2 regions of the Vescimonas sp. genome follow, and region 2 is predicted to be linked to the other one. Evidence: riboswitches for the same ligand, from Rfam matches in the RefSeq annotation. Region 2 holds a riboswitch; the other holds the start of a gene.
What was found. Region 2 has a riboswitch for glycine ahead of gcvT (glycine cleavage system aminomethyltransferase GcvT). Riboswitches for the same ligand answer to the same signal wherever they lie in the genome.
Positions count from the first base shown of each region.

Region 1 (14,630 bases), on a different contig from region 2:
ATGACCAGCCGGTACTGCTCCTTGTCCCAGCGGCGCAGGTGGGCGCTGGCGGACAGCATCAGCGGGCCTGACACGCCGAAATGGGTAAACAGCATCTCACCGAACTCCCGAAATACCGGCTTATTCCTGCCGTTGAGCACCGTAGCCTCCACATTCCGCAGGCTCAGGCCCTGCATGGCGGCGCAGTCGGGATCGCCGCTCTCCAGCGGCACCAGCGAGCCCCTGGGCGGCACAATGGTATGCCCCAGCGCCGCCGCCATGGCGTAGCCGTCGCCGGTAGAGCCGGTGGCGGGATAGGACACGCCGCCGGTGGCCAGCACCACGGCGGATGCCGGATAGTGCTGCTTCTCGCCCTGCACGCCGGTGACATGGCCGTCCTGTACCGTGATCTCCCGCGCCCTGTCCCGCACCCAGCGGACGTGCAGGCGCCGCAGCTCCCGCTCCAGAGCGCCGGAGATGTCAAAGGACCTGTCGGACACAGGGAACACACGGTTCCCCCGCTCCACCTTCAGCGGTACGCCCAGCCCCTCGAAAAACGCCATGGCGTCCTGGGGCGTGAAGCGGGTCAGGGCGCTGTACAGGAACCGGCCGTTGCCGGGAATATTGGCCATCAGCGTCTCCTGATCGCAGTCGTTGGTCACATTGCAGCGGCCCTTTCCCGTAATATTCAGTTTCTTGCCAAGCCTCTCGTTGGGCTCCAGCAGCGTCACCTGTCCGCCCTGACGGGCGGCGGTGATGGCTGCCATCATACCGGCGGCGCCGCCGCCGATGACTACGATCTCAATCATCGTCCTCTTTCCCGAAGATACCGTACTTCGACCACACCTGTTCCATGTCCGCCAGTGCGGCGGACAGCTCCTCCTTGCGCTGCTTGCCCACCGCCAGTATCAGGGCGTTCAGCAGGCTCAGCGGCGCCGTCATGGAATCCACGAAGGAGATCATATCGCTGGGCGCCAGCAGCGACAGCGTGGCCATCTGGTACATGGGTGACATGGGGCTGTCCGTGATGGCAATGACATCCGCTTTGCGGGCGCAGGCAAACTGCACCGCGTGGATGGCCATCTTGGAGTAGCGGGGGAAGCAGATGCTCAGCAGCACATCCCCCGGCCCGATGTGGACCAGCTGCTCATAGATCTCGCCGGCGGCCGCGCTCTGCACCAGCGTGACGTTCTCGAAGATAAAGTGCATATAAAAGTTGAGGTAGCCCGCCAGAAATGAGGACGAGCGCACACCCAGAATATAGATGTGCTTGGCGTGGAGCAGCTTGTCCACCACCCGCTCGAACTCGTCGCGGTCCAACTCCTCGATGATGTCGTGGATACTGTTCATGTCCCGCTGCATCACGCTGCCCAGAATGTCCCCGCCGCTCATCTGGTCGCTGGACACCTGAATGCGCTGGATGGACGTGAGCTTACCGCGAATCAGCTCCTGCAGCTCCTTCTGCATATCAGGGTAGCCGTTATAGCCCAGCTCTGCCGCGAAGCGCACCACGGTGGACTCGCTGACCTGCGCCGTCTGGCCCAGCTTACTGGCGGTCATGAAGGCCGCCTTATCGTAGTTTTCCAGAATATAATTGGCGATACGCTTCTGTCCCTTGGAGAACGTATCCATGCCGTTCCGTATGGTCTGCAAAACGCTCCTATTCACGTGTATCGCCTCCCGTTATCCTTTGTATTTCCTGCGCTGTCAAGTATCTCCACTTGCCAATTGGGAGGTCGTCCAGCCGCAGGCCGTCCTCCTCCACGCGCTGCAATTTTTCCACATGCAGGCCCAGCCCGGCGCACATGCGCCGTATCTGCCGGTTCTTGCCCTGATGGATGGTGACACGCAGGAGGGCCTGCCCCTCGCGGCGGCAGAGTTCCCGGGCCTGGGCCGGTGCAATGGGCTCGCCGTCCAGCTCCGTGATGGCCATCAGGCGCTCCGCCGCGCCCCGTATGTCACCGCGTACCGTTACCAGATAGACCTTGTCCACCTGATGACTGGGGTGCAGCAGCCGGTGGGCGAAATCGCCGTCGTTGGTGAACAGCAGCAATCCCTCGGAGTCCCGATCCAGCCGTCCCACGGGGTACACCCGTGCGCCGCAGCCGGACACCAACTCCGCCGCCGTATGCCGTCCGTATTCATCGGAGAGGGTGGTGACATAGCCCCGCGGCTTGTTAAGCATCAGGTAGACCCGCCGCGTGTCGGCGGGCAGCGGCTGGCCGTCCACGGTGATGGTATCTGTCTCCGGATCGGCGCGGTCGCCCAGCGTCGCCGGCGCACCGTTGACACAGACGCGCCCTGCGGAGATCCACTCCTCCGCCATCCGCCGCGAGCACAGGCCCGCAGCGGCCAGCAGCTTCTGGAGTCGTTCAGCCATGACACTTTCCCCTCTCTGTCTTTCTCTAACTGTGCAGTGCCGCACATGCCGCCGTCAGCGGCTCCCGCAGGCGCAGCAGCGCCGTCTGCACCCCACGGCGCGGAGCCGTCAGCCGGAAGCCGTAGTCATACAGGGCGGCGTGGTCGGCCCAGTCGTTGCCGTCCTGCAGCGTCACCGCCACCAGACGGCAGCCGTCCCGCTCCGTACAGGATACCAGTGTGCGGCCCGCCGCCTGGGTGTACCCCGTTTTCAGGCCGACGCAGCCTTCCACCTGACGCAGGAGGCGGTTGTGGTTCTCCATGGTGCGCTGGCCGATGGTGACACTGCGGCTGGAGCAGATGCGCCGGAACGTGGGGTTTTCCACCGCCGCGGCGGCCAGCACCGCCATGTCCCGCGCTGTGGAATAGTGGCCGTCCGCGTCCAGCCCATTGGGATTGGCGAAGCTGGTGTGGGCCATGCCCAGCGCCGCCGCTTTCTCGTTCATCAGCGCCACAAAGGGTGTCAGCCCTCCGGCGCACTCTGTCAGCGCCAGCGCCGCATCGTTGCCGGAGCAGAGCAGCAGTCCGTACAGCAGCTCCTCCACCCGCACCGTTTCACCGGCCCTCAGGTACATGGAGGAGCCCTCCGCCATGTGGTCCGGCGTCACGGTGATAACGTCGTCCGGCGCGGCGTGCTCCAGCACCACCAGCGCCGTCATGATCTTGGTGGTGCTGGCGATGAGCATCTGGCGGTCGCCGTTTTTCTCGTAGAGCACCTGCCCCATGTCCGCGTCCATCAGGACAGCAGCCGTGGCGGAGACCTCCAGAGCCTCCGCCACAGCCGGCGTTATGCAGAAAATGAGACATAGGACCCACAAGCCCCGAAGCATTCTGACTGACATTGGGATCACCCTTATACGATAGAATCATCCCAGTATATTCGGCGGCGGGGCCAAGTATTTTGCCTTAGAAGTCCGCTTTTTCCCGCTTCTTGTCGATGAAGCTCTCCACGCGGTCCATGACCTGAGGCACCATCTCCACTACGCGGTCCACCGTGGTGATGGCAGGGGTGCCCACCGGCAGCATGCGGGTCACGCCGTCCTTGACCACCAGGAACGCCATAGGCTCCACCCGCACGCCTGCTGCTGCGGCAGCGCCCACCTTATCCGGCTGCTTGCCGTAATCTCCTCCGCCGCAGCCGAAGCCGAAGCTCAGACGGGACACGGGGATCAGCGTCACGCCGTCCGCCGTGTTGATCGGCTCGCCCACCACCGTGTTGGAGTCCACCATCTGGCGGATCTTATCCATAGAGGCTTCCATCATCGCACTGATAGAGTTCTTCTTCTCGTTGTTTTCCATGCTGTACGCTCCTTTTTTCAGTTAGTCGTATGGGTCGCGTCCGCCGCGGCGGGCGCCTGGTCTTTCGTGTTCCGCTGGGCGGCCTCCCGCTCCCTGGCCGCCTGCTTCTCCTGGGTCTTCTGCGCCTTGCGGAAGGCGCGGAACCATTTCAGGGCGGGGCCGGCAAAGGCAATGCCGATGGACACCAGATCGCCGATACGGAAGCTCAGCCCCACTTCGCCGCTGACGCGGGTCTCGGCGGCGTTAAAATCCGTCTCCAGATGGATGCGGGGGTCCGGCATGCGCGTCAGCTTCTCCACCTCCGGCATCACCGTCCACATGGCAACGTTAGCCCAGCCGTAGGTCTCCGCCACCCGGGCGGGATCGTCGCCGCCGAAGCACACCGACAGCTGCATGGGGTCGATGCGCAGGCGCTGCCGCGTCCGGCGCAGGCCTCGCTTCAGGGATTCCCACAGGGCGGGCAGCGCGCTGCGAATATCGGCGAACGTCAGGCCCAGCGGCAGCTTCTTGTCGGAGGACTTCTTCTCGCCGCCCTCCTTTTTCGCTCCGGACGCCGTCTCCTTTTTGGGCTTTTCCTTTTTTTCTTTTTCCGGCTTGGGCACCAGCTGCAGCCGGATGGGACCTGCTGTGGCCGTGACGCACAGCTCGTCGCCGAAGCGGATGCGCACACCTACCCGCAGCAACAGCAGCAGGATGATCAGCAGCAGAAGTATGCCCAATATCCACAGTGCGACCAACAGGGTCCCCCCTTCCTCTTATTCTCCCTCCGCCGGCAGGTTCCCCTCGTCGTCCAGGCGCATCTGGCCGTCGGCCTCCAGCCCCGGCATCTGCGGCAGATCCTCCAGTGAGTTCAGGTGGAACGCCCGCAGGAACGACTGGGTCGTCCGGTACAGGCGGGGCCGCCCGGGCACCTGCAGCCTGCCGCACTCCTCGATGAGGTGCCGGTCCAGCAGCAGTCCCACGGTGTAGGAGCTGTCCACGCCGCGGATCTGGTCCACATAGGCGCGGGTGGTAGGCTGGTAGTAGGCGATGATGGTCAGTACCTCCAGTGCCGGCTGGCTCAGCTTGGCAGGCTTTCGGATCTCGAATGCCTTGCGGATCTGATCGCCATACTCCGGCGCGGAGCACAGCTGGTAGCTGTCCTCCATTTTCAAAAGGCGGATACCCCGCCGTTCATAGCTGTAATAGTCCTGAAGCCGCTGGAGCACCAGCTCCACCGTGGGGCGGTCCATGTCCAGCGCCACGCAGATGCGGTCCACGGCCACCGGCTCGCCGGAGGCGAACAGGATGCCCTCCACCGCAGCTTCGATCTCTTTCATTTCCCGTGTATCCATGCTTCTCCCCTTACGTCAGTTCTTCCGGCACGTCCCCGTCGCAGGTGACGGTGCAGTCGCTGGCAGAGCCCGCCAGCCGGATCAGGTTGCTCCGGCACAGCTCCAGCACCGCCATAAACGTGGCCACCAGCTCGCTGCGGCTGCGGCTGCCGCGGAACAGCAGCAGGAATCGGGTGATGCCCCCCTGCCGCAGGCGGCGGATGATCTCCCGCGCCTTGGTCTCCACCGGGTACGGCTCCCGCTTCACGATCTCGTCGAAGGCCTTCAGCGGTGGAGCCTCCTCCACCTGACCGCGGCGGTCCGTCACCTCCTGCATAGCCAGGATCAGATCCGCCGGCTCCTGCTGGTACTCGTAGATCTTGCCCCGTTCCATAGGCTCCGGCGGGCGGGTCAGCACGCTACGGCCGAACTCTCCCATGGGGCCCAGCCGCTCGGTGATGTAGCGCACCTTGGCGTAGGCGTCGCCCCGCTTCCGCTCCTCCAGAGACTGGATGAGGGCGTCCATCTCGCTCTGCGCCTCCTCATCCTCCAGACTCAGCAGCATGCGGGTCTTGATATACATCAGGTGGGCAGCCATGGTGATGAACTCACTGGCCACCTCCAGATCCATCTGCTTGCGCTGCTCCAGATACGCCAGATACTGGTCAAGGATCAGCGCGATGGGGATGTCCTGTATTTCAATTTTGTTTTTGCTCAGCAGGAACAGGATCAGATCCAGCGGCCCCTCGAAATCCTCCAGCGGCTCGCTGCCCTTGGTCTGCACCACCCTTTCCAGCTTAAAGATCAGATCGTCCAACGGTTTTGCTCCTCAGAAGCCGACGATGCGGCAGAATAGATCGAACACCCAGCGGATGGCCGCGTCCAGCGCATTGCTGCCGATGCCTACGGAGATGATGATTACCAGCAGCACCATACCGAACTGCTCGTAGCGCATCAGCCAGTTATAGGCGCGGTCCGGCAGCAGCACCGCCACGACCTTGGAGCCGTCCAGCGGCGGTACCGGCACCAGATTGAACAGGCCCAGACCCACCGACAGGGACGCGGTATTCACCAGAAACGTGAACAGCGTCTCCGGCAGCGTACCCGTGGCCAGAGCGCGGAGATAGACCAGCCGCGCCGCCAGCAGAAGCAGCAGCGCCAGCACGAAGTTGGAGACCGGGCCGGCCAGCGCCGTGATCGCCATGCCCTGCTTGGGCTTTTTGAAGTAGTTGGGATTCACCGGCACGGGCTTAGCCCAGCCGAAGCCCGCCACGATCATCATCACAAAGCCGATCCAGTCGATGTGCCGCAGCGGGTTCAGGCTCAGCCGATGAGCCCGCTTGGCGGTGGGGTCTCCCAGCGCGTAGGCAGCCAGTCCGTGGCACGTCTCGTGGATGGTCAGGCACAGGAACACGGCGGTCAGCCGCAGCAGGATACTCTCCAGCGAGCCGAAGTCCAGCGCATTCCAAAGATTTGTCAGATATTGCAAAGGAAGCTCCTCCCTTTCAGAAACGCCGCTTTTCGATAGTTCTCTGTATTATAGCAAATATTCCTCCCGTTGACAAGGAGAAATCCCCCGTCTATTGTCACCGAATTGACCGGTATGTAACCGTTTTGTATCCAACTTCCCACCAATTTGTCTTTTCCCTGTAAGGATGCGTACCAAAAGGTCTGGTATAGTATAGGTACAAAGTAAAACGCAACACGGATCTGACAGAAAGGAGAACACGAATATGGTGAAGATGAATACGATCGCAGGTCTGGTGGTTCTGTGCATGGTGTCCGCTGTGGCAGCGTTTTTTCTGCCCAACGCCGTAGGTACGGTGCTCTCCTTTGTGAGCATTGGCGCGGCGGCAGCCATCGGCGTACTGGCCATCGTGGCTTTCGTGCGGCTGCTCACCCAGCGCCGTGCGTTCTGATACAGGCCCTTCCACCTGTCATCCGACCCCCGCTCTATTCCCGCAGGTCAGGGAACGCGCAGGCGTTCCCTGACCCTTTTACATGGTTGCAAAACGCCGCGCCGCCGGTTATACTGACAGCAAACTCAATGCAAAGGAGAACTGCGTATGAAGGTACGTCTCAACGAGGATCAGGAGATCGTCCGCACCATCCGGGAGGGCCTGCGCCGCACCGGCGGCTACTGTCCCTGCCGCCTGGCCCGCACCGAGGAGAACCGCTGCATGTGCAGGGAGTTCAAGGACCAGATCGCCGACCCCGACTACGAAGGCTACTGCCACTGCCGCCTGTATTATAAGGAGAAGTGACGGATACGCGTACAAAAAGGCTGAGCTTCGCTCAGCCTTTTGTCTTATTTGCCCTTTATCAGCTCCCGCAGGAGCCCGATGGCCGTCAGCACCGTGCCGCCCAGCAGCATGAAGTCCGCCAGATTCCACACAAGGCTCCGCAGCTTCTTCCCCGCCCCGGGGAATCGGACGTAGTCCGTGACGCTGCCCCGCCGCAGCCGGTCGTACTGGTTGCTCAGGCCGCCGGTAAGAGTCAGCAGGATGCCCAGCCGCGCCGGCGCCGTCCGCCGCTCCACATCGGGCAGCAGCAGCGCCGCCGCCAATAGCCAGATCCCCAGCGGTACCCACCGCAGGAGCCTGGGATAGCGGCTGCCCTTGCCCAGAAAGAAGCCCGGGTTCTCCAGATGCGTCAGCTGCAGGAGCTTTCCGCGATACCGCAGCTTTTCGCTGCGTGCCAGCGCCTTCAGCACGCGGTCGCACACCAGCAGCGCCGCCGTGACACCGATGAGTATCCACATGGCACTACCTCCTGCCCCGCCGGATGGTAAAGCCGAACACCAGACCGCACAGTCCGCCCACGATGTGGGTGATCTGGGAGATGCTGTCCTGTTTGAACAGTCCATCCATGATCTCGCCGCCCAGATAGAAGATGACCACCAAAATCAGCGTGACGGGGATCTCGCCACGGCGCATGGCGGTGAAGGAGGACAACACGATCATCATGAACACCACGCCGCTGGCCCCCAGCAGCACGGTGTTGGGGAAGAACACAAAGTGCACCAGCCCCGTGATGAGGGCGGTCAGTGCGATGGTCCAGACCATGGTGCCGCTGCCGTACTTCTCCTCCAGCCCCGGCCCTACCAGCAAAATCAGCAGCATGTTGCTCATATAGTGCTCGTAGTCCGCGTGGCCCAGCACGTGGCCGAAGAACCGCACGTAGGTCAGCGGGTCGGACAGCGATGCGCGGTACACGGAGAAATATTGGTAGGTCGTCGCGCCGTTGGTCCAGTTGCCCAGCAGCAGGGCCAGCAGGCTCAGCAGGGCAAACGTCAGGATCACCGGTGCATTGAAGCGTATCACGATCTTCTTCAACTGGATTCCCTCTTTTCAAATGCGATAAAAGCAAGTATACTATAAGCTGGGAAAAATGTAAACAATGCAAAATGAAGGAGGCCCCTGAACGTGAAAAAATGGTTGAAGGCCGCGCTGTGCGTCCTGCTGGCGATCCTGCTCATCGTGGGCGGCTACGTGGCCTACGTATTCATCGACTATCACCGCATCGGCGACATGGCGCTGACACCCTCCGACGGCGGCGCCGCATCCGTCCGGACGGACACGCCCTACACCGTGTTGTCCTACAACATCGGCTTCGGCGCCTACGAGGACGACTACGGCTTCTTTATGGACGGCGGCACTGAGTCCCGTGCGTGGAGCGAAGAGCGGCTGACGAAGAATCTGTCGGAGATCTCCGCGTTTCTGACGGAGCAGTCGCCGGACTTCCTGCTGGCGCAGGAGGTGGACATCGGCTCCACCCGCAGCTATCAGGTGGACGAGCGGCCCTATCTGGCGGAGGCGCTGGAGGACATGAGCGGCGTGTTCTGCCAGAACTACGACTCGCCGTACCTGATGTACCCCCTGCTGCGGCCTCACGGCGCGTCCCGCTCCGGCCTGCTGACCCTTTCCTCCGCCGCCATCACCTCGGCCGGGCGTGTGGAGCTGCCGGTGGAGGGCGGCTTCATGAAGCTGCTGGACCTGGACCGGTGCTATTCCGTCAGCCGCATCCCCGTGGAAGGCGGTAAAGAGCTTGTCCTTTACAACCTGCATCTCTCCGCATATACCAGCGATGGCACCATCGCCACGGAGCAGCTGAAGCTGCTGCTGGCGGACATGCAGTCGGAGTACGATGCAGGCAACTGGTGCGTGGCCGGCGGCGACTTCAATAAGGATCTGCTGGGCGACTCCGCCGCCTGGTTCGGCGAGGCGGATCAGGAGTACTCCTGGGCACAGCCCATCCCTGCCGGCACCTTCGAGGGACTGGACATCTCTCTGGTAACGCCGCTGGACAAGGATGACCCCGTCCCCAGCTGCCGCAACGCCGACGGCCCCTACCACCAGGGGCAGTACGTCCTGACGGTGGACGGCTTCCTGGTGACGGCCAACGTCACCGCCGAGAGTGCCGTGGTCATCGACACCGGCTTCGCCTGGTCCGACCACAACCCCGTCGCCATGACCTTCACGCTGCGGCCCTGACGGCCGCACCGTGCGATACCCACACGGGCCCGCCCTGCTGCGGGTCCGTGTTTTTTCGGCGAATTTGTATTTTTTCGCAAAAATCTGAAAAAGGGGGTTGCCAAGCTGTCCGTTCTGTGGTAACATACGTCCATCAATTTGATACACCCGATGAGTCGTCCGGAATGTTCAGACCGGACGCGGAGGGTACTCTGGAGAATCCCATTCAATTGGGTGCCGAAGGTGCAAGGCGTTTACCGCGCCGAATCTCTCAGGCAAAAGGACGGAGCTGACAAGTAGTTTTGCTTGCCCCCTGACTTCTCCAGAGTCGCTGCCCTGCAGCGGCTCTTAATTTTTTGGTAAGGAGAATGAACCCATGATCGAATCCACCCTGTTCCCTATCGTTTCCAAGATCAACGAGTACCTCAGCAATTACATCCTCATCTTCCTGCTGGTGGGCGTCGGCCTGTGGTACTCCATCCGCACCCGCTTCGTGCAGGTACGCTGCTTCGGCGAGGGCATGAAGAAGTTCTTCGGTGAGATGAACCTCCGCGGCGGCGCACAGAAAAGCGGTATGACCTCCTTCCAGGCGCTGGCCACCGCCATCGCCGCCCAGGTGGGCACCGGCAACATCGTGGGTGCCTCCGGCGCCATCCTCACCGGCGGCCCCGGCGCCATCTTCTGGATGTGGATCATCGCCTTCTTCGGCATGGCCACCATCTACGGCGAGGCCACGCTGGCCCAGAAAACCCGCATCGTGGAGCCGGACGGCAACATCAAGGGCGGCCCCGTGTATTACATCACCACTGCGTTCAAGGGCGGCTTCGGTAAGTTCCTGGCGGGCTTCTTCGCCGTGTCCATCATTCTGGCTCTTGGCTTCATGGGCTGCATGGTCCAGTCCAACTCCATTGGCTCCACCATGGAGACCGCCTTTGGCGTTCCCTCCTGGATCATGGGCATTGTGCTGGTCATCATCTGCGCCGTCATCTTCCTGGGCGGTGTGCAGCGTCTGGCCGCAGTGACGGAGAAGATCGTCCCCATCATGGCCGGCATCTTCCTGCTGGGCGGTCTGGTGATCCTGGCGGCCCGCATCCAGTACGTCCCCTCCACCTTCGGTATGATCTTCAGGTACGCCTTCCAGCCTCAGGCCATCATCGGCGGCGGCTTCGGCTACGCTCTCAAGACTGCCATCAGTCAGGGTGCCAAGCGCGGCCTGTTCTCCAATGAGGCCGGTATGGGCTCCACGCCCCACGCCCACGCTCAGGCCAACGTAGCTCACGCCCACGATCAGGGTGTCGTGGCCATGATCGGCGTATTCATCGACACCTTCGTGGTGCTGACCCTCAACGCACTGGTCATCATCTGCACCCTGTACACCAAGGATGGCCCTCTGGCCGGCGGCTACACCGGCGACATCACCGCCACCCTGGGCAAGACCAACCTGGCCCAGACCGCCTTTGGCTCCGTATTTGGTGCCAGCCTGGGCGCCAAGTTTGTGGCCATCTGCCTGCTGTTCTTCGCCTTCTCCACCATCCTCAGCTGGAACCTGTTCGGCAAGATCAACGCCAACTATCTGTTCGGCCGCAAGAACAGCAAGCTGTGCAGCGTCATCTATACCATCATCGCGCTGGTGTTCATCTTCCTGGGCACCGTCTCCAGCAGCGACTTCGTCTGGGAGCTTACCGACATGTTCAATAACCTGATCGTCCTGCCCAACGTCATTGCGCTGTTTGCCCTGACGGGCATGGTCATCGCCAGCCTGAACGAGGTGCAGAAGGACAAGCTGAAGGTGTAAGCCCCAGCTTTCAGGTACGTACCGGCCTTCACCGACACAAAGGGGGACCGTTTCCACGGTCCCCCTTTCCCTTTCCGGCGGCTGTCGGGCAGAGCTCGGAGGACGTTTGGACGGCGTCGGAAAATTTCTCGGGTAATTTTGAATTTAGGGGTTGACATTTTTCGCTTTTATGCTATACTAAGCAAGTCGACAGCGATGCGGCAACAAAATATGGGGGTATAGCTCAGCTGGGAGCCCGGTTGAAGCGGTAAACAACCCCCGCACTTAAAACTCAATATTTACACTCTCTTCCATATGGGGGTATAGCTCAGCTGGGAGCGCAAGCAACCGGGTGTGCTCCCCCGCAACGGAGAGTAAAGTCAAAAAATTGAATAGCTCAGAAATCCAGCAAAATCAAGGGTTTCTGGCAACATGGGGGTATAGCTCAGCTGGGAGAGCAAGTCACCAGTAAAGCAACCCGCAATCGCAACGCGGCATCTAAAAAGTTAATATCCCGGAAGTCCAGTAAAATCAAGGGCTTCCGGTTCCATGGGGGTATAGCTCAGCTGGGAGAGCGCTTGAATGGCATTCAAGAGGTCAGCGGTTCGATCCCGCTTATCTCCACCAACAACAGACCGTAAGGCCAACGCCTTACGGTCTTGTTCTATCTACGGTTCAGATACACCTCCCCGCTTCCCGCAACAATTAAATCAAGTACACAATTGGCGTCCATTTTCAATACGAAGATGGGCGCTTTTTTATTTTATCAACGACGGAGGGAAAATAGCTATGAACGACCACAGTAAAGATTCGCAGACTCGCTACCTCAGAGAAGCAGCAATTGTCCTTGCTAAGGAGGGTTTCCAGTCGGACGAAATTCACGCTGACAGGCTGTGTATCCAGCTTGACGGTTCGCCGTTGTGTGAGGTAACTGAGACCGGCGGCGTTGCCTACCGCAATGAGGATATTGACGAGCCAGAACGGATCGCCGCCAAGGACAAGGTATATGAGATCGTCAAGACCACAGCGGAATATATGCGGCAGCTCGAGACGGCGCCCTCTTTGAAAGCCGACGGCCTGGAGGATGGCTACAAGGTGCTGGCCGATTTCAACGGCACTGTGCTGGCCGGAGTCCAGAGCAAACACGGAGTCCACTTTGTCACATGGGATTGGGCCTATGGGCACACAGGCGTATGTCATGGTCACTATTTCATGGAGAACTATGCAGGAGCCAAACAGGACTTTGCCATCCGCTCCGGACTGATTCAAAAGGAACAGCTTTTCACCCCAGAGCAGATGACCGAGATTTATCGCTGCTGTGCAGACTCTGTAGACGGAGATTTCTTTGAACTCACGGGAGAGCAGGAAAAAATGATCCGCAGTGTTCAGCAGCAGATTGAGGAGTGTGTGCCGGATTTGGATGAGCGGATTCGGCAGCAGGAAGAAACCTTGGAACAAGCTGCGCAGGAACAGACAATGTAATATAAAACGGTAATGGCCGGAGTCTTAGCAATAAGATTCCGGCCATTTTTTGTTTCAGAGAGGAGTTCACTTATGACGCGCTATTTTATGCGAGACACGCCGCTGCAGGCGATGGAGCAGCTGATGATGTCTCAGCCCGGTCAAAAGCCCAGAGGCGGTGGAATATACCGCAGCCCATTCCATTACACGCCCAAAGATGTGGCGTGCGAATACTGCCAGAACTATGTCCGCAAGCATCCGTGCCGCTTGTGTGAATGCACCTGCCTGGAGGAACGGATCGAAGCAGGCGTACTGGAACTGAATGAGTTCGTGCGGGACTGCTTCGCACCCTCTATGGGGCCGCAGCTCCGAAAACGGATGCATCAGCAATTCAGAGAAAGAAAACCTCAATTCTTCCTGTCAGACGCCCACCGACGAAGATGGACACACTGGCGAGAGCGCTGCTGGCGCTTGTCCGACCGGAACAAAGCCGCCCTCTTCCTGCTCACGGCATACGAGAGCCTTTGGCGCAGGATGGTTTGGAAGTGCGGGAACGACGGCTTTGACTTTCAAAGCGTCCGTCTCGGAGGAATCGAGCCGGAGCTCTACAGCGTCTACCAGGCGGCGAAGGCCATTGCGGTCGGCTGCTGCAATATCACTCTTGCAGATCTTGCGTCTCCGGAATTGGTCACAGATGAGGCGTTCCACCTGATCACCGGCGCACTGCTGATGGCCAAGTACGGAGACGTGGTTTTGAATTTGGAAAAAGGAGTGAATGAAACATGATGATACAAGCGGTGCTCGGCAATCCGCATCACCCGGAATACGGCGTGGCAACTATCCCGTTCCCCATCCCCCGCGACCAGTACGCACACTGCATGAAGCTGCTGGAGGCATTGGAAATTGGCGATGCGGTCAAAGCCGACTGCCAGGTGCAGGAGATCAACAGCTTTTACTCTGTGCTTAAGCGCACGGAGATGCTCACGGTCAATGTAGAGGAACTGAATTACCTCGCCAAACGGCTGGATAGCTTTGATACCGGCGAAGCCGCACAGTTTCAGGCGATGGCTCACAAGCTGGAGCTTTTTGAACTGAAGGATCTGATCAACCTGACCTTCTGCTGCCAACAGGCCACGGTCATTGCGGATTTTTCAGACCTTGCTGCCATTGGCCGGGACCACTACATGAATCTGCACGGTGGCTGCGCCAAAACGGAGGAACTGGATGCGCTGGACGGTGAGGCAACAGCAAGGCAGCTCATCGAGAGCGGCAGCGGTATGATCACACCCTACGGCGTGGTCTATGATAACGGCATGAAGCTGGAGCAGGTCTACGATGGACAGTTCTTCCCCTGCTACTACTATGAGCCAAATGCCATCACGGTTGCGGTGACCGCTAAGTCCGAGCCAGAGGACACGGAGCATATCACATGGCTGTACCTTCCCATGGCGCAGGAGGAGATCGACCGCACCCTCCAGCGTGCAGGCATCACAGCTCCTTTGGATATCCAGCTTCGGTTGGAGGATACTCAGCTGCCGAATGAAGTGGATGTGCTGCTGGATATGGAACAGGAAAGCCTTGCGGGCCTCAATGTGCTGGCACAGGCAACGGATGAGTTATCCTCGGATGACATGAAAAAGCTGGGCGCTGTGGTAACGCTGGCAAAGCCGCAGAATGCGGAACAGATTAAAAACCTCGTAGAGAATCTCGACCTGTTTGATTTCGCGCCTGGTGCGCATACGCCGGAGGAATACGGCAAGTACATGATCCAGCAGTCCGGTCATTTTGACTACGATGAGAATCTGGATGAGTTCTATGATTACGAGAAGTATGGCCTCCAGCGCATGGGCGAGGAGGACGGAATGTTCACTGACCGGGGCTATATCGCCTACAAGGGCTACACCAGTCTGGCGG
Region 1 covers NZ_DBLZXX010000004.1:3,047-17,676, reverse strand. The annotation lists gene ACZM22_RS05000 (BaiN/RdsA family NAD(P)/FAD-dependent oxidoreductase) at 1-788, opposite strand, end outside; gene ACZM22_RS04995 (MurR/RpiR family transcriptional regulator) at 781-1,647, opposite strand; gene ACZM22_RS04990 (pseudouridine synthase) at 1,640-2,359, opposite strand; gene ACZM22_RS04985 (D-alanyl-D-alanine carboxypeptidase family protein) at 2,385-3,239, opposite strand; gene ACZM22_RS04980 (spore germination protein GerW family protein) at 3,304-3,696, opposite strand; gene ACZM22_RS04975 (hypothetical protein) at 3,714-4,433, opposite strand; gene scpB (SMC-Scp complex subunit ScpB) at 4,452-5,030, opposite strand; gene ACZM22_RS04965 (segregation and condensation protein A) at 5,041-5,826, opposite strand; gene ACZM22_RS04960 (site-2 protease family protein) at 5,839-6,498, opposite strand; gene ACZM22_RS04955 (hypothetical protein) at 6,743-6,928, shown strand; gene ACZM22_RS04950 (ferredoxin thioredoxin reductase catalytic beta chain) at 7,076-7,273, shown strand; gene ACZM22_RS04945 (signal peptidase II) at 7,318-7,770, opposite strand; gene ACZM22_RS04940 (rhomboid family intramembrane serine protease) at 7,775-8,344, opposite strand; gene ACZM22_RS04935 (endonuclease/exonuclease/phosphatase family protein) at 8,435-9,502, shown strand; glycine riboswitch at 9,684-9,778, shown strand; gene ACZM22_RS04930 (alanine/glycine:cation symporter family protein) at 9,858-11,276, shown strand; tRNA gene ACZM22_RS04925 (tRNA-Ala) at 11,807-11,882, shown strand; gene ACZM22_RS04920 (hypothetical protein) at 12,045-12,737, shown strand; gene ACZM22_RS04915 (hypothetical protein) at 12,810-13,502, shown strand; gene ACZM22_RS04910 (antirestriction protein ArdA) at 13,499-14,630, shown strand, end outside.
Region 1: another riboswitch for glycine. It lies ahead of ACZM22_RS04930 (alanine/glycine:cation symporter family protein); the one in region 2 lies ahead of gcvT (glycine cleavage system aminomethyltransferase GcvT).

Region 2 (14,630 bases):
GCCGCCTCAAAGCCGAAGCGGGTCATCTCGCTGACGCCCATACGCAGCGCGCCGGAGGCGGTGAAGCCCTCCTCGTCGGGGGTGGCCTGATAGTTCACCACGATGTTGTTCCGCTCCAGCCGCTCGGCGATGTCCGGGCCCTCGCCGTAGCCCACGGACACGATGACCTGGTGGGTCTCGGTGTAGCCGATGGCCGGGTCGCCGGCCACGTCCAGGCCGTGGGCCTTCAGGCTGCGGGCGAAGGACTTGGCATTGTCGATGACCGCCTTCTGATACACGTCACGGAACTGGTTCATCTCGTAGGCGGCCATCAGCATGCCCAGTTGGGTACCCAGATGGTGATTGGACACGCTGCCGGGGAACGTGCGGCTCTCGATGGTCTTCCACAGGCCGTACTTCAGGTCATCCTCCTGATAGTTCACGCCGATGACGCCGCGCTGGGGGCCGAAGAACGTCTTATGGGTGGAGCCGGTGACGATCTCTGCTCCCTCGGCAAAGGGATTCTGGAAATGGTCGCCAATGAGTCCCAGCACATGCGCCATGTCGTACATGATGGTGGTGTGGATGTTCTGCTCATCCACGAACTTCCGGATCTCGGACACCGGCTCCCTGTGCAGCACCATGCTCTTGCCGAATACGATCAGCTCCGGACGGTAGCGGTCGAGGAGCCTCTTCGTCTCCTCCACATCCATCTTGTAGGGGTTGTCGGCGCAGACGGGGAAGTTCACCACGGCAGGCTTCTCCGTCACCGGGTCGATGGCGATATAGTCGTGGAGCGCACCCATGGGCTGGGCGGACAGATGGCCGCCCTTAATGATATGATTGTTCATCACGTAGCCCAGACGTTTGGCCTCGGATTTGCGGTCAACGCGGTTCTTCCAGTCCATCAGTGCGGAGAATACCGCCATATTGGACATCTGACCGCTGAGGGTACGCGTTTCCACCTCGGTGCAGCCGAAGTAGGCACGCATTTCCTCCACCAGCAGCCGCTCCACCTCGTCGATGAATTTCGTACCCTGGTAATAGAATACCTCCTTGTCGTAGAAGGCCAGCACCTTCTTGTGCTCGGCGTACCGGCAGGCAGGGTCGCTGCCGCTGAGCAGCCGCACGGCGCGGCTGGGGGTGTTCTCGGAGGGGATGAGGTTCACGCACTGCTCCTGCCGCCACTGGTGGTTCTCCAGTGCTTTTTTCAGCAGCTCCAGCGCCTTGGGTGCGCGATCGCCGCTGCCCACGCCGTGTGCGTCCTCCTCCGCGCCGTACAGCAGCGGGCGGGCAAAGGGAGGTGCGCCCACGCTCATGTGGCGGGCAGGGATGACGGCCTTCAGCCGCTTGCCCCGGACATCCACCTCCACGGTGTCGTCCTCCAGAATGTCGTTGTCGATATAGCACAGGCCGATGGCGCGCTTGCCGCTGGCCTCCAGAATGACGGTGGACAGGCCCTCACCCTCGGTCTTGAAGTAGGGCACCATGGTGCCGCTGGTGACCCATCCCACCAGCTTGCCGCCCTGATAGATCTCCATGCCCGCCCGCATAACGCCGCGATCCAGCAGCGCGATGGGAGCGATCTTCCTGGGCAGGCCGGACATATCGGAGAAGTCACGATCCATGTACTTTACAAAGCAGCTGTGCTGCTTTTCCAACGCGGCACGTCCGATGTAATCGCCCTTCTGCTCGGAGAAGCTGACGGCGAACTTGGCCAACGGCACGGCAAAGACGGGGATCTCGCTGCCGTCGGGAGCAGTGCCCATCTCATGACCGTACAGAGGCAGAGAAGCCTCCATGCGCAGCGTGTCCCGGGCGCCCAGACCGGCGGGACGTGCGCCCAGCTCCACCAGACGGTTCCACAGCCACTCCGCGTCCTCGCTGTGGACATAGACCTCGTAGCCCAGAGGTTCGCCGGTGTAGCCGGTCTTGGCGACGTGGGCGTAATGGCCCTCCAGCGATACTGAGCCCAGCGCGTTCTTCATAGGCTCTGTCAGCTGTGCGCCGCCGTTGAGCGCCGTCAGCATTTCCTTGCTCTTAGGCCCCTGCACGGCGATGGCCGCCCAGCCCTTCGATATGTCGGTGATGGTGCAGTCAAAGCCCTCCAAAGCCTTTCGCAGATGCACCAAGTCTTTTTCTGTATTGGCGGCGTTCACCACCAGCAGATAGTTGTCCTCCTCGAACATGTACAGGTACGCATCGTCCACAGCCCCGCCGTTCTCATTGGGGATGATGCAGTACTGCGCCAGATTCACGTCCAGCGCCGCCACGTTGCTGGTCAGCACGTGCTGCAGGAATTTCCTGCGATCCGGCCCTTCGATCAGCAGACGGCCCATGTGGGACACATCAAACAGGCTGCATACCTGCCGGGTGTAGAGGTGCTCGGCAATAATGCCGCTGGGGTACTGGATGGGCATTTCCCATCCGCCGAAGTCCACCATTTCCGCGCCGGCGGCCACATGGACGTCGTATAGCTGGGTACGCTTCAGTTCGCTCATGCGATTTTCCTCCTTAAAGATCGTTTCTTTTTGGCAGCAAAAAAGGACACAAAGCCGCTCTTTACGGCTTTGTGCCCCCGTTGAGTTACCTGAGAGATTCCCTCCGCTATGGGAGGTTGCACCTTCGGTGGTCGGGCGTTTCCGTCCGGCCTTTTCGGAGTATCGTCCGGAATCGGTCCTTTTGCCTGAGAGCTTCTGCGTTCCCCTTCGGCGCCGCCTAAGCGATCTCTCCCGATCCCATCGTCCGATCGATATGAAATTTCGGCAGAGGAAACTGTTTCCCCTGCCGTAATTGTATCATTCGAAAAACAAATTTGTCAAGACTGAATTCCCGCGGCGTGTCAGCGAAGATTTCCATGCTTGGAGCAGCCAGGCCAAGAGCGGAAAAAGGCATGTGACGGGGGAGCCATCACGCCGGAGGACCTCCGGCGTTGGCTGAGGGCGTGATAAAGAGCAGGGAGCCGGTCAGATGACCGGCTCCCTGCTTTCTTCAGGCTGCTGTCTGCCGCAGAGGCTGAAGCGGCATTTTTATCGCCGCGCGGGAGCTTCGTGCTATTTATACGTCCTGATCACGGATTCCGCCACCTCCCGCTTGGATATGCGCTGATCCATGGACTGCTTTTCGATATAGCGGTGCGCCTCCGGCTCTGTCATGCCAAGGCACTCGATCAGCAGCCATTTGGCGCGGTTGACCAGCCGGATCTCCTCGATCCTTTCCTCTACCGTGGCCTGCTTTGCCTCCATCTGGCGCATCCGCTCGCGGGTGGCGCAAAGGACCCGCAGGTTCTGCGCCACCATCTGCATACCGGTAGGCTTGGCCAGTGTGAGCACGCCATAGCTGACAACTCTGGCGTAGATGTCGTCGAACTGATCGTTCCGCACCAGCAGGAGGACTCCCGCACCGCTTCCGGTGCAAATGTCCACCGCCAGATGCAGCCCGAAGTCATCCGGCAGCGGCGCGTTGATCAGCACAATATCAAATGACGTCTCCGCGATCTTGCGGCGCGCTTCTCCCACGCTGTGTACCGTCGTCACCGGCCAGTAATCCGTCACGGGGAGCAGCGGCATGATCTTTGCGGTAAAGCTGTCCGAGGCTGTGACGAGCAGCACACTGTACGTCCGTTCCTGAAAGACCATGTTCTCCCCTCCTTTCATCTGCTTCCGGCAGATCGCTTATGGACGGCAATAGGCAGAGATCACGGCCTCCGGGAGATGCCGGCGGATAAATGCGCTTGCCTCTGCCAGCGCGGCAGCCTCCGGCAGAGAGGCGGGCAGCTTTTCCAGCCCGTCCAGCACCTCGGCCGGCGCGGTGTAAACGTTGAAATCAGAGGCGGGGCAGAGCTGCAGGTCGTGCTCAAGCCCATACATCCCGGCATAAATCAGGAGCGTGTAGGCAATATACGGGTTTGTCATCGGGTCGGCAGAGCGCAGCTCGGCGCGGCGGTATTCGCCCACCGCCGCCGGGATGCGGATCAGCTGGGAGCGGTTTTCCGCCGACCATGTCACGTAGAGTGGGGCTTTGTCGCTGCCAAGGCGGCAGTAGGACTCCTCGCAGGGGTTCAGAAACAGCGTCATCTCCCGGATGTTCTCCAGGATCCCCGCAATGACGCTGGGCAGCGGCTGGGCGTTCCCGTCGCATTTGACCGAGACGTTGATGTGCATCCCGTTCCCGTCACAGTCCGCCAGCGGCTTGGGGGAAAAGCTGGCGCAGAGCCCGTTCTGCGCCGCCACGGTGCGAACCATCGCGTGGAAGGTGACGGCGTTGTCGGCAGCCGCGAGGGGGTCCGAATACCGGAAGTCGATCTCGTTTTGTCCCGGGCCGCTCTCGTGGTGGGAGCTCTCCGGGCAAATGCCCATCCGCTCCAGCATCAGGCAGATCTCCCGGCGGATCGTTTCCCCCCTGTCATCCGGCGCGATGTCCATGTAGCCCGCCCGGTCATAGGGGATCCTGGTGGGCTCGCCGTATTCGTCCAGACGGAACAGATAGAACTCCATCTCCGCGCCAAATGCAAAGCGGAAGCCCTTGGCCTCGGCGGTCGCCGCCGCCCGCTTCAGGATGCTCCGCGTATCCCGTTCAAAGGGCCTGCCGTCCGGATAGGAGATGTCGCAGAACATCCGCACCACCTTGCCCTGCTCCGGCCGCCACGGAAGCTGGATCAGCGTGGAGGGGTCCGGGTGGAGCAGCAGATCGGAGCGGATCTCGCCGCCGAAGCCCTCCACCGCCGAGGCGTCGAAGGCGATCCCGTAGGTGAAGGCCCGCTTGAGCTCGGCGGGCATGATCGCCACGTTGTGCTGCTTTCCATAGACGTTGCAGAAGGCCAGACGGATAAACTTGACGTCCTCCTCCTGCACGAACTGCATTACTTCTTCCGGCGTGTACTTCATGTTCTCACCTGCTTTCCTCAATTCAAAACATACATCTGACGATAGGGATTTTTCGTGTCCGGTGTGATCACCGTAAAGGGCGCCGCCATGACGGCGTCCCGATCCCCTCCGAAAAACGCGCAGTAGTTCTCCACATATTTCCCGATCTCGGCGAGGTCGTCCTCTCCGGCAGGGCGCGCATCGACCTGCTCGGGCAGGCGCAAGCCCCTGCCGTCTGAGCGCAGATAGAGCTTTCCGCCGTACATGCCGGTGCAGGGGAAATTGCTCACAATGGGGCGGCGCGTTTGGGACAGTCCCAGAACAAGGATGATCCCGCCCGCCTGATATTCTCCTAAAAAGCTTCCCGCCTTACCGCCGATGACCAGCGCCGGCACTTTATCGCCGTAAGCCTTCATGTGGATGCCCGCGCGGTAGCCGGCATCCCCCTGCACGTAGATCTCACCGCCCCGCATGGCGTATCCGGCGGCGTCGCCGATGCTGCCGTGGACGATGATCCGCCCGTCGTTCATCGTATCGCCGACGGCGTCCTGGGCGTTGCCGCGCACCTCGATGCAGGCGCCGTCCAGATAGGCGCCCAGCGCATTTCCCGGCGTCCCCGTGATCTCCAGCCGTCCTTGCTCCGCCCCTGCGCCGATGAATCTCTGCCCAAGGCATCCGGTGATACGCAGCGTGCCGGGGCTGTGCCGGATCTGCTCATTCAGCCGGCGATGATCCAGCTGTGACGCATCGATATGAATCATGATACCACGCCTCCCGTCGATTTTCTATTCTAAATTATTCTCCGGCATGAGAAATTCCGAGAATTTTCAGCTCTCTGTCGGTCAAGCCGACGCCCCGCAGCATCAGGCGGTTTCCCCGCAGCGCCTCCACGGAGTTGATGCCCATGCCGCCCATCATCTCCTTGATCTCGTGCCGCCATGCGGTCATCAGGTTGACGAGCCGGCGGCTTCCCTCGTCAATGTCGAGACGCTTGACCAGCTCCGGTCTCTGGGTAGTGATCCCCCAGCTGCACAGCCCCGTCTGGCAGCTCCTGCACAGGTGGCAGCCCAAAGCCAGCAGGGCGGCGGTGCCGATGTAGCAGGCGTCCGCCCCCAGTGCGATGGCCTTGACCACATCGGCGGAGGAGCGAATGCTGCCGCCGGCGATCAGGGACACATGATTGCGTATCCCCTCCTCCCGCAGCCGCTGATCCACCGCGGCCAGCGCCAGTTCAATGGGTATTCCCACATTATCCCGGATGCGGGTGGGAGCCGCGCCGGTGCCGCCCCGGAAGCCGTCGATGGCGATGATATCCGCGCCGCTGCGGGCAATACCGCTGGCGATGGCCGCAATGTTGTGGACGGCTGCCACCTTGACGATGACAGGCTTTTGGTAAGCCGTCGTCTCCTTCAGGGAATAGACCAGCTGCCGCAGGTCCTCAATGGAGTAAATATCATGGTGGGGCGCGGGTGAGATGGCGTCCGTCCCCTCCGGCACCATTCTGGTGCGGGAAATGTCGCCGACGATCTTGGCTCCCGGCAGATGTCCGCCGATACCGGGCTTTGCGCCCTGACCCATTTTGATCTCGATGGCGGCGCCGGCATTCAGATACCGCTTATGTACGCCGAACCGTCCGGAGGCGACCTGCACGATGGTGTTCTCGCCGTAGGCGTAAAAATCCTCGTGGAGCCCGCCCTCGCCGGTATTGCAGCAGATGCCAAGCTCCTGCGCCGCTCTGGCAAGGCAGGCATGGGCGTTGTAGCTGATAGAGCCGTAGCTCATGGCGGAGAACAAAACCGGCATGGACAGTGAGAGCTGCGGCGGCAGGTCGCAGTTCAGCCGTCCGTCCGCCTCTCTCTGCATACGCTCCGGCTTCCTGCCCAGAAACACCCGCGTCTCCATAGGCTCCCGCAGGGGGTCAATGGGTGGGTTCGTCACCTGCGAGGCGTTGATCAGTATTTTGTCCCAGTAGACCGGAAAATGTCGGGGATTCCCCATGGAGGACAGCAGCACGCCGCCGCTCCCCGCCTGCCGGTAAAGCTCCTTGACGGTATCCTCGTCCCAGTTGTCGTTTTCCCGGAGGGCGCAGCTGCTCTTTTGTATCTTCAGTGCATGAGTGGGACAGAAGCAGACGCACCGCTGGCAATTGACGCATTTGCTCTCGTCGCTGACCATGATCTGCCTCTCCGCATCGAACCGGTGGACCCCGTTGGCGCACTGCCTCTCGCAGATACGGCAGTTGGTACACCGCTCCTCGCGGCGGATGACCTCAAATTGCGGGTAGATATAGTCGATCCCCATCAGTATCGTCCCTCCTTCACCCGAACGATCACCGGCTCGCCGCCGGCAGGGGCAAACAGGTTTTCCGCGTCCGGCTCCATAGCCCGGATCGCCGCCTCCTCACTGGCGATCAGCACCTTGTCGTCCTTTTCCGCCACCACCAGACTGCGCAGCTTCAGCCGGTCGTTCAGCGCCATCAAGCCGCCTGTAAAGCCCAGAATGATGGAAAAGGGTCCCGTGATCAGAAGGCTGGAGAATACAGTGCGGAGATACCGGAGCTTCGTCTGCTCCGCCTCGCCCTTCGTCTCGATGGTGGACCAGAAGGGGGCCGCGATCACGGCGGACAGCTCCTCCAGCGAAAGCTCCTGCCTGCGGAGAAGGTAATCCGCGATATAGGTGATGACCTCGGTATCCGTCTGCAAGGTGCAGCGGTAGCCGAACATTTCCATGAAGCGGCGATTGGCGTCGTAGGAGGATATTTCCCCGTTGTGGACGATGGAACGATCCAGCAGGGCGAACGGATGCGCGCCGCCCCACCAGCCCGGCGTATTGGTGGGATACCGCCCGTGCGCCGTCCAGCTGTAAGCCGCATAGTCCTCCAAACGGTAGAAATGCCCCACATCCTCTGGGAATCCCACCGCCTTGAACACCCCCATATTCTTCCCGCTGGAAAAAACGTACACGCCCTTCATCTGCGTGTTGATCGCCATGACGGTGCGCGCCACGCACTCCTCCTCGTCTATCTGCATGGAGGCCAGCACGCTGCGAAGCGGCGTCACAAAGAACCGCCAGATCAGCGGCTCATCCGTAATGGCAGGCGTTTTCCTTGTGGGGATACGCTCCTCGCGGACGATCTCCATCGTCTCCCGCAGGAAGGCTTCGCAGTTCTTTCTGGCGGCGCGATCCTCCAGAAACAGGTGCAGCGCAAAAAAGTCCCGATACTCCGGATAGATCCCGTAGGCGGCAAAGCCGCCGCCCAATCCGTTGGAGCGGTCGTGCATGGGCTTCATGCTTTCGATGATGGTCTCGCCGGTCATAAGACGCCCCTCTCTGGAGAGCACCGCGGCGATGGCGCAGCCGGACGGAATCCGGATCTGCCCCTCGATTTTACTCATATCACCAACCCCTAAATAAGAAAAAAGAACGAGGTGTGTTCGCAGAAAAAGCGCACTTTTTCCACAGAACATCCTCGTTCTTCTTTTAAGATACGAGAAAAGCCGCCGTTTTGCAAGATTACAATTTACCAAAATTTGTGTCCCTGCAAAAAACGATTTTCAACAAATCGACAGTTGACTTTCCGGGCGACGGGATGTATATTTTGCGTTGTTCAGAGACATTGGCGTCTCGGAGGCAGTACCTGCCGTGGCGCCAGTGGCTCTTTTTTTATTTTTCTGAAAGGATGACTCACTATGACGACCGTACCGGAAATATTTGGAAGCATGGTCTTTGACAGCCGCGTGATGAAGGCTCGCCTGTCCGGGGAAGTATATCATTCCCTGAAGCACACCATTCAAAAGGGAACGAAGCTGGACCCCTCCGTTGCCAACGCGGTGGCCGCCGCCATGAAGGACTGGGCAGTTGAGAACGGCGCGACCCACTTCACCCACTGGTTCCAGCCCCTGACCGGGATCACGGCGGAGAAGCACGACAGCTTTATCACTCCCGCGCCGGACGGCAGAGTGATCATGGAATTCTCCGGCAAGGAGCTGATCCGCGGCGAGCCGGACGCCTCCTCCTTCCCCTCCGGCGGTCTGCGCGCCACCTTCGAGGCGCGGGGCTACACGGCATGGGACCCCACCAGCTACGCTTTCATCAAGGGCAAAACGCTCTGCATCCCCACGGCGTTCTGCTCCTACGGCGGAGAGGCGCTGGATAAGAAAACGCCCCTCCTTCGCAGCATGGAGGCGCTGAACCGGCAGGCTCTCCGGGTGCTGAAGCTGTTCGGCAGCGAGGAGGTCAAGCACGTGACGCCTTCTGTCGGCCCGGAGCAGGAATACTTCCTGATCGACAAGGCGCTGTACGAGCAGCGCAGGGATCTGGTCTACACCGGCAGGACGCTGTTCGGTGCCAAGCCCCCCAAGGGGCAGGAGCTGGACGACCACTACTTCGGCTCCATCAAGCCCCGCGTCGCCGCCTTTATGGAGGAGCTGAACACCGAGCTGTGGAAGCTGGGCATCCTCGCCAAGACGGAACACAATGAGGTGGCTCCCGCCCAGCACGAGCTTGCCCCCATCTATACCACCACCAACCGCGCCACCGACCAGAACCAGCTGACCATGGAGATCATGCAGCGGGTAGCCGCCAAGCATGGCATGGTGTGCCTGCTCCACGAGAAGCCCTTCGCCGGCGTCAACGGCAGCGGTAAGCACAACAACTGGTCGCTCTCCACCGATACCGGCGTCAACCTGCTCTCCCCCGGCGAGACTCCCCACGAAAACGCCCAGTTCCTGCTGTTCCTTGCGGCGGTCATTCAGGCGGTGGACGACTATCAGGGGCTGCTGAGAGCCTCCGTTGCGACGGCCGGAAACGACCACCGGCTGGGCGCCAATGAGGCGCCTCCCGCCGTGATCTCCATATTCCTCGGCGATGAGCTGACCGCCGTGCTGGACGCCATCGAGACGGACTCCGCCTACGTCGGCGCGGAAAAGAAGAAAATGAAGCTGGGCGTCGATGTGCTCCCCCGCTTTATCCGGGACACCACGGACCGCAACCGTACCTCTCCCTTCGCCTTCACCGGCAACAAATTCGAGTTCCGGATGCTGGGCTCCTCTAACTCCATCGCCTGTGCCAACATCATGCTCAATGCCGCGGTAGCCCAGTCGCTGAAGCTCTACGCGGATGAGCTGGAGCAGGCGGAGGACTTCAACGCCGCCCTGCACGAGCTGATCAAGCGCACCATCAAGGCGCACAAGCGGATCATCTTCAACGGGAACGGCTACGATGACACGTGGATCCGGGAGGCCACGGAGAAGCGGGGCCTGCTCAACCTGCGTACCACGCCGGACGCGATCCCGGAGATCTTGAAGCCGAAGAATATCGAGATGCTGACAGCCCAGAGAGTCTATACCGAGGCGGAGCTGCGCTCCCGGTATGAGATCATGCTGGAAAACTACTGCAAAACGGTGTGCATCGAGGCACAGACCATGAGCGATATGGCGCGCAAGCAGATCCTGCCCGCCGTGGCGCACTACGCCGCGGACGTGGCGCGGGACGCTTCCGGCAAACAGGCATTGGATCCCGACATCCGCTGCGGCTATGAGACGAAGCTCGTCAAGAAGCTGACGGCAGTGGCTGAAAGCATCGACACGCGTGTCGATGCGCTGGACGGCGCGATCGCCAGGTTCAAGACTCTCAGCGATGTGACCGAGGGTGCAAATTTCATTCGGGATGAGATGCTCTCCCGTATGACGGAGCTGCGGGTCACCGCAGACGAAGCGGAAACGCTGACGGCGGAGAGCGCGTGGCCGTTCCCCACCTACGGTGATCTGCTGTTCAGCGTCAAGTGACCGCAGCAAAAAAGAGACGGCACCGCGAGCGCAGCACTCGCCCTGTTGCACACAGATACTATTTAGGAGGTCAATGCGATGTGTTCTATCATGGGCTACTGTGCCGAGGACGCAGATTACGCGCTGTTCAAAGAGTGCTTTGACAAAACCCTCTCCCGCGGCCCCGACGACAGCCGTATCGTGGACACGGGAAAAGGGCTGCTGGGCTTTCACCGGCTCGCCATCATGGGCTTGCAGCCAGAGGGGATGCAGCCCTTCCAGCTGGGTCACAGCTATGTGGTCTGCAACGGCGAGATCTACGGATTTGAACGGATCAGGGAGGCACTGCAGGAGAAGGGCTATACCTTTGAGAGCGGCTCCGACTGTGAGATCCTGCTCCCGCTGTATAAGGAGTACGGCGTGGAGATGTTCCGGATGCTGGACGCGGAATTTGCGCTGATCCTGTACGATGGAGACACGGAAAGCTATATCGCCGCCCGCGATCCCATCGGCATCCGCCCGCTCTACTACGGCTATGACGCCGCCGGCGCCACCGTCTTTGCCAGCGAGCCCAAAAACCTGGTGGGGCTTTGCGGAAAGATCATGCCGTTCCCGCCGGGACACTATTACAAGGATGGAAAATTCGTCTGCTACCGGGACATCACCGCCGTCAGGGAGATCTGCCGGGACGACATAGAGACCGTGTGTGCGTCCATCCGCGAGAAGCTCATCGCCGGCATCCGGAAGCGGCTGGTGTCCGACGCCAAGGTCGGCTTCCTCCTCAGCGGCGGTCTGGACTCCTCGCTGGTGTGCGCGGTGGCGCAGCGATGCTCTGACCAGCCGATCCGCACGTTTGCCATCGGCATGAGCGAGGACGCCATTGATCTGAAGTACGCCAGAGAGGTGGCGGACTACATCGGCAGCCAACAAACGGAGGTCTATATGACGCCGGAGGAGGTCATCGCCTCGCTGGAGACGGTGATCGCGCTGCTGGGCACCTACGACATCACCACCATCCGCGCCAGCATGGGGATGTATCTGGTCTGCAGGGCGATCCACCGGCAGACCGACATCCGGGTGCTGCTGACCGGCGAGATCAGCGATGAGCTGTTCGGCTATAAATACACCGACTTCGCCCCGTCGGCGGCGGAGTTCCAGGCAGAGGCGGTCAAGCGCATCCGGGAGCTGCACATGTACGATGTGCTGCGGGCTGACCGCTGCATCTCCGTGAACTCTCTGGAGGCGCGGGTACCCTTCGGCGATCTGGATTTTGTGGAATACGTGATGAGCATTGACCCGGAGTTGAAGCTGAATAAGTATGGAAAGGGGAAATACCTGCTTCGCCACGCCTTCGAGGGGGATTACCTCCCCCACGACATCCTCTATCGGGAAAAAGCCGCGTTTTCCGATGCGGTGGGTCATTCCATGGTGGATTACCTGAAGGACTACGCGGAGCATCGCTACACCGACAGCGAATTTGAGGAAAAGCGTCAGGCATATGCACACGCCCGACCCTTTACCAAGGAGTCCCTTTTGTACCGCGAGATTTTCGAGACGTATTACCCCGGTCAGAGCGAGATGGTCGCGGATTTCTGGATGCCCAACAGGGCGTGGAAGGGCTGCGATGTGAACGACCCCTCCGCGCGTGTGCTCGCCAACTACGGCGACAGCGGGAAATAACAGCAGGCGGGTGCGCCACAGCCGCCCATGGAAAACAGTCGGGCACCCGAAGATCCGTGACCGCGCCGCGCGGGTGCCGCTGGGGCATATCCTGCCGGGCGAGGCGATCCGCCAACCCTCGCTATCCAAACTGCGCCGCATCACCGTCAAATGAAACGGTGATGCGGCGCAGTCCCGCCTTTATGGCAGCTTCTTCCATCGCTTCTGTTCTGCTTTTAGTCATTCTTGAAGAACGCCACCACAACGGCGCCGGGACCTGCATGCGTCCCGATCACGCTGCCCACCGTTGTGTAACGGACTTCTTTCAGGTTACCCTCCCAGATATGGCGGCTATCCTCGATGTACTTTAATAGAAGCGCATCGGAAAGTCCGCTGTAACCAAGCAGCACCGGCTTGCTGAAATCAATGCCGCCCGCCTTGTCGATCTCCTGAACGAGCAGGTTGTTGCCCATTTTAGAGCCGCGCGCTTTTCCGAGTACGCGGATCTCCCCGTCAATAACGGAAAGCACGGGCTTGATGTTCAGTACCCCTCCGGCAAACGCGGCTGTCTTTGAAATGCGGCCGCCCCGCTTGAGGTATTCGAGGGTGTCCACCAGTGCCACAACGACGATTTTTTCCTTTTCCGTCTCCATAGCCTTCGCGATTTCCTGCGCGGAGGCTCCCGCGTCCAGAAGCCGGAACGCAAGCTCCACAAGGATACCGGTGCCCATGGCCGCGCTTGCGCCGTCCACAACATAGATATTCTCATAATCCTCCGCCGCGATCACGGCGCTTTGATAGGTGCCGGAGAATCTGGACGCGAGGGTGATGACAACGGCGGCCTCTCCCGCCTGCTTTGCCTTTTCAAACTCTTTGATAAAGTCGTGCGGCGCCGCCTGACTGGTAGTGGGCAGCACATCACTCTCGACCAGCTTCTCATAAAACGTTTTGTTGTCGATGGTCACGCCGTCGATGTATTCCTCCTGCCCGAAGTGAACGGTGAGGGGGACCGTATAGACCCGCTCCTTGATCTCGGGGACCAGATCTGCGGTAGAATCAACAATGATCCTTGTTTTCAATTACATCACATCTCCTTATTCTTCGCTGTTTTGGACGATAGCCTCAAGGCTTCTGCTGATGGTGGATAGGCTGCGGTAGAACTCGATCCTTTCCTCTTCCGTGAGCGCATGGCTGATCGTTTCCAGAACGCCGTCGATCTTCTCCGCAATTCTTTTGCCGGTGTCCCGCCCCTTCTCCGTCAGGAGCAGGGGACTTTTGTACCGCTTGGCGCCGGCATCGCGCAGGAGGAAGCCGTTGGTCTCCAGATAGTCCACCGCGCGGGAAATGGTGGCCTTGTCCTCCTCGCAATGCTCGCACAGCTCCGCCGAGGTCACGCTGCCCAACGAATAAATGTAGTACAGGCAGGACGCATGGATGCTTCTGAGATGATAGGCGGCCATCTCCTGATTTTTGATTTTCCGTATGTCGCGGCTGATCCTGTTGATCAAAACAGTAAAAGTCTCAAATCTCTCCTGCATGACGGTCCTCCACTCCTGCAAATGTTGAAGTTTCAACAAGCGGAGCTTATCACATAAATGTTGAAATGTCAACAACAAACTCTGCATCGCTTTCATTCTTTGATCGGCATCCCATGCCGCAGGATTTCTGCGCCCAATTCCGCGACGCAGGCGTGGATACGCCTGTCATCTACGAGGCGGCCGGCGGCGCCTTACCCTTTATGCGTACCGCTTTCGCAGGGTCAGATTCATGTAGTGCAGGTACAGCATCCCGAAGGGGTTTTTATAGTCCTCGTGCCACGGCTTGTTCCTGCCGCAGAAGTGCAGGACCGCCGTGTTCCGCATGACCCAGCTCAGGTCGTGCTTACCGGTACTGCGGATGAGATACTTGGAGTAGTTCCGCACATCGTAGTTCCAGAGGACGTCCTCCACCGGCCGGGTCTCCTTGCCGTAGAGGATGTTGAATACGTCCTGATCCGGCAGGATCAGTTCCTTTTCGTGCTCGCTGACGCAGGCAAAGACATCCTCCGCCGTCACCAGCTTGCGGGCAGCAGTCAGGTCGATGAGCATGACGCCGGAGTTGAAATACTCGTGCTCCGTGTCCAGCCGCATCTGATTGATGCCGTTGGCCATCTCGGTGAGCCCCGTGTGGGACGCCGCTGCAAAGGCTTTGCCGTACAGATCCAGCTCCCACAGGGGCCGCAGCGGGTTGATAATGAGCATATCCGGATCGAGGTACAGCACCCGCTCCACCTCCCGGGGCAGGATCAGCGGAGAGAGCAGCCGGTAGTACATCTCCTTAGGGTAGCGCTTGCTGGTGGGGGCGCTTTCAAAGAGCGCCGCGT
Region 2 covers NZ_DBLZXX010000001.1:321,827-336,456, reverse strand. The annotation lists gene gcvT (glycine cleavage system aminomethyltransferase GcvT) at 1-2,480, opposite strand, end outside; glycine riboswitch at 2,556-2,640, opposite strand; glycine riboswitch at 2,644-2,724, opposite strand; gene ACZM22_RS01535 (ANTAR domain-containing response regulator) at 3,033-3,617, opposite strand; gene ACZM22_RS01530 (glutamine synthetase family protein) at 3,654-4,865, opposite strand; gene ACZM22_RS01525 (GltB/FmdC/FwdC-like GXGXG domain-containing protein) at 4,883-5,605, opposite strand; gene ACZM22_RS01520 (glutamate synthase-related protein) at 5,640-7,145, opposite strand; gene ACZM22_RS01515 (class II glutamine amidotransferase) at 7,145-8,239, opposite strand; gene ACZM22_RS01510 (glutamine synthetase III family protein) at 8,534-10,630, shown strand; gene asnB (asparagine synthase B) at 10,709-12,289, shown strand; gene ACZM22_RS01500 (DegV family protein) at 12,505-13,347, opposite strand; gene ACZM22_RS01495 (MarR family winged helix-turn-helix transcriptional regulator) at 13,363-13,806, opposite strand; gene ACZM22_RS01490 (glycosyltransferase family 8 protein) at 14,005-14,630, opposite strand, start outside.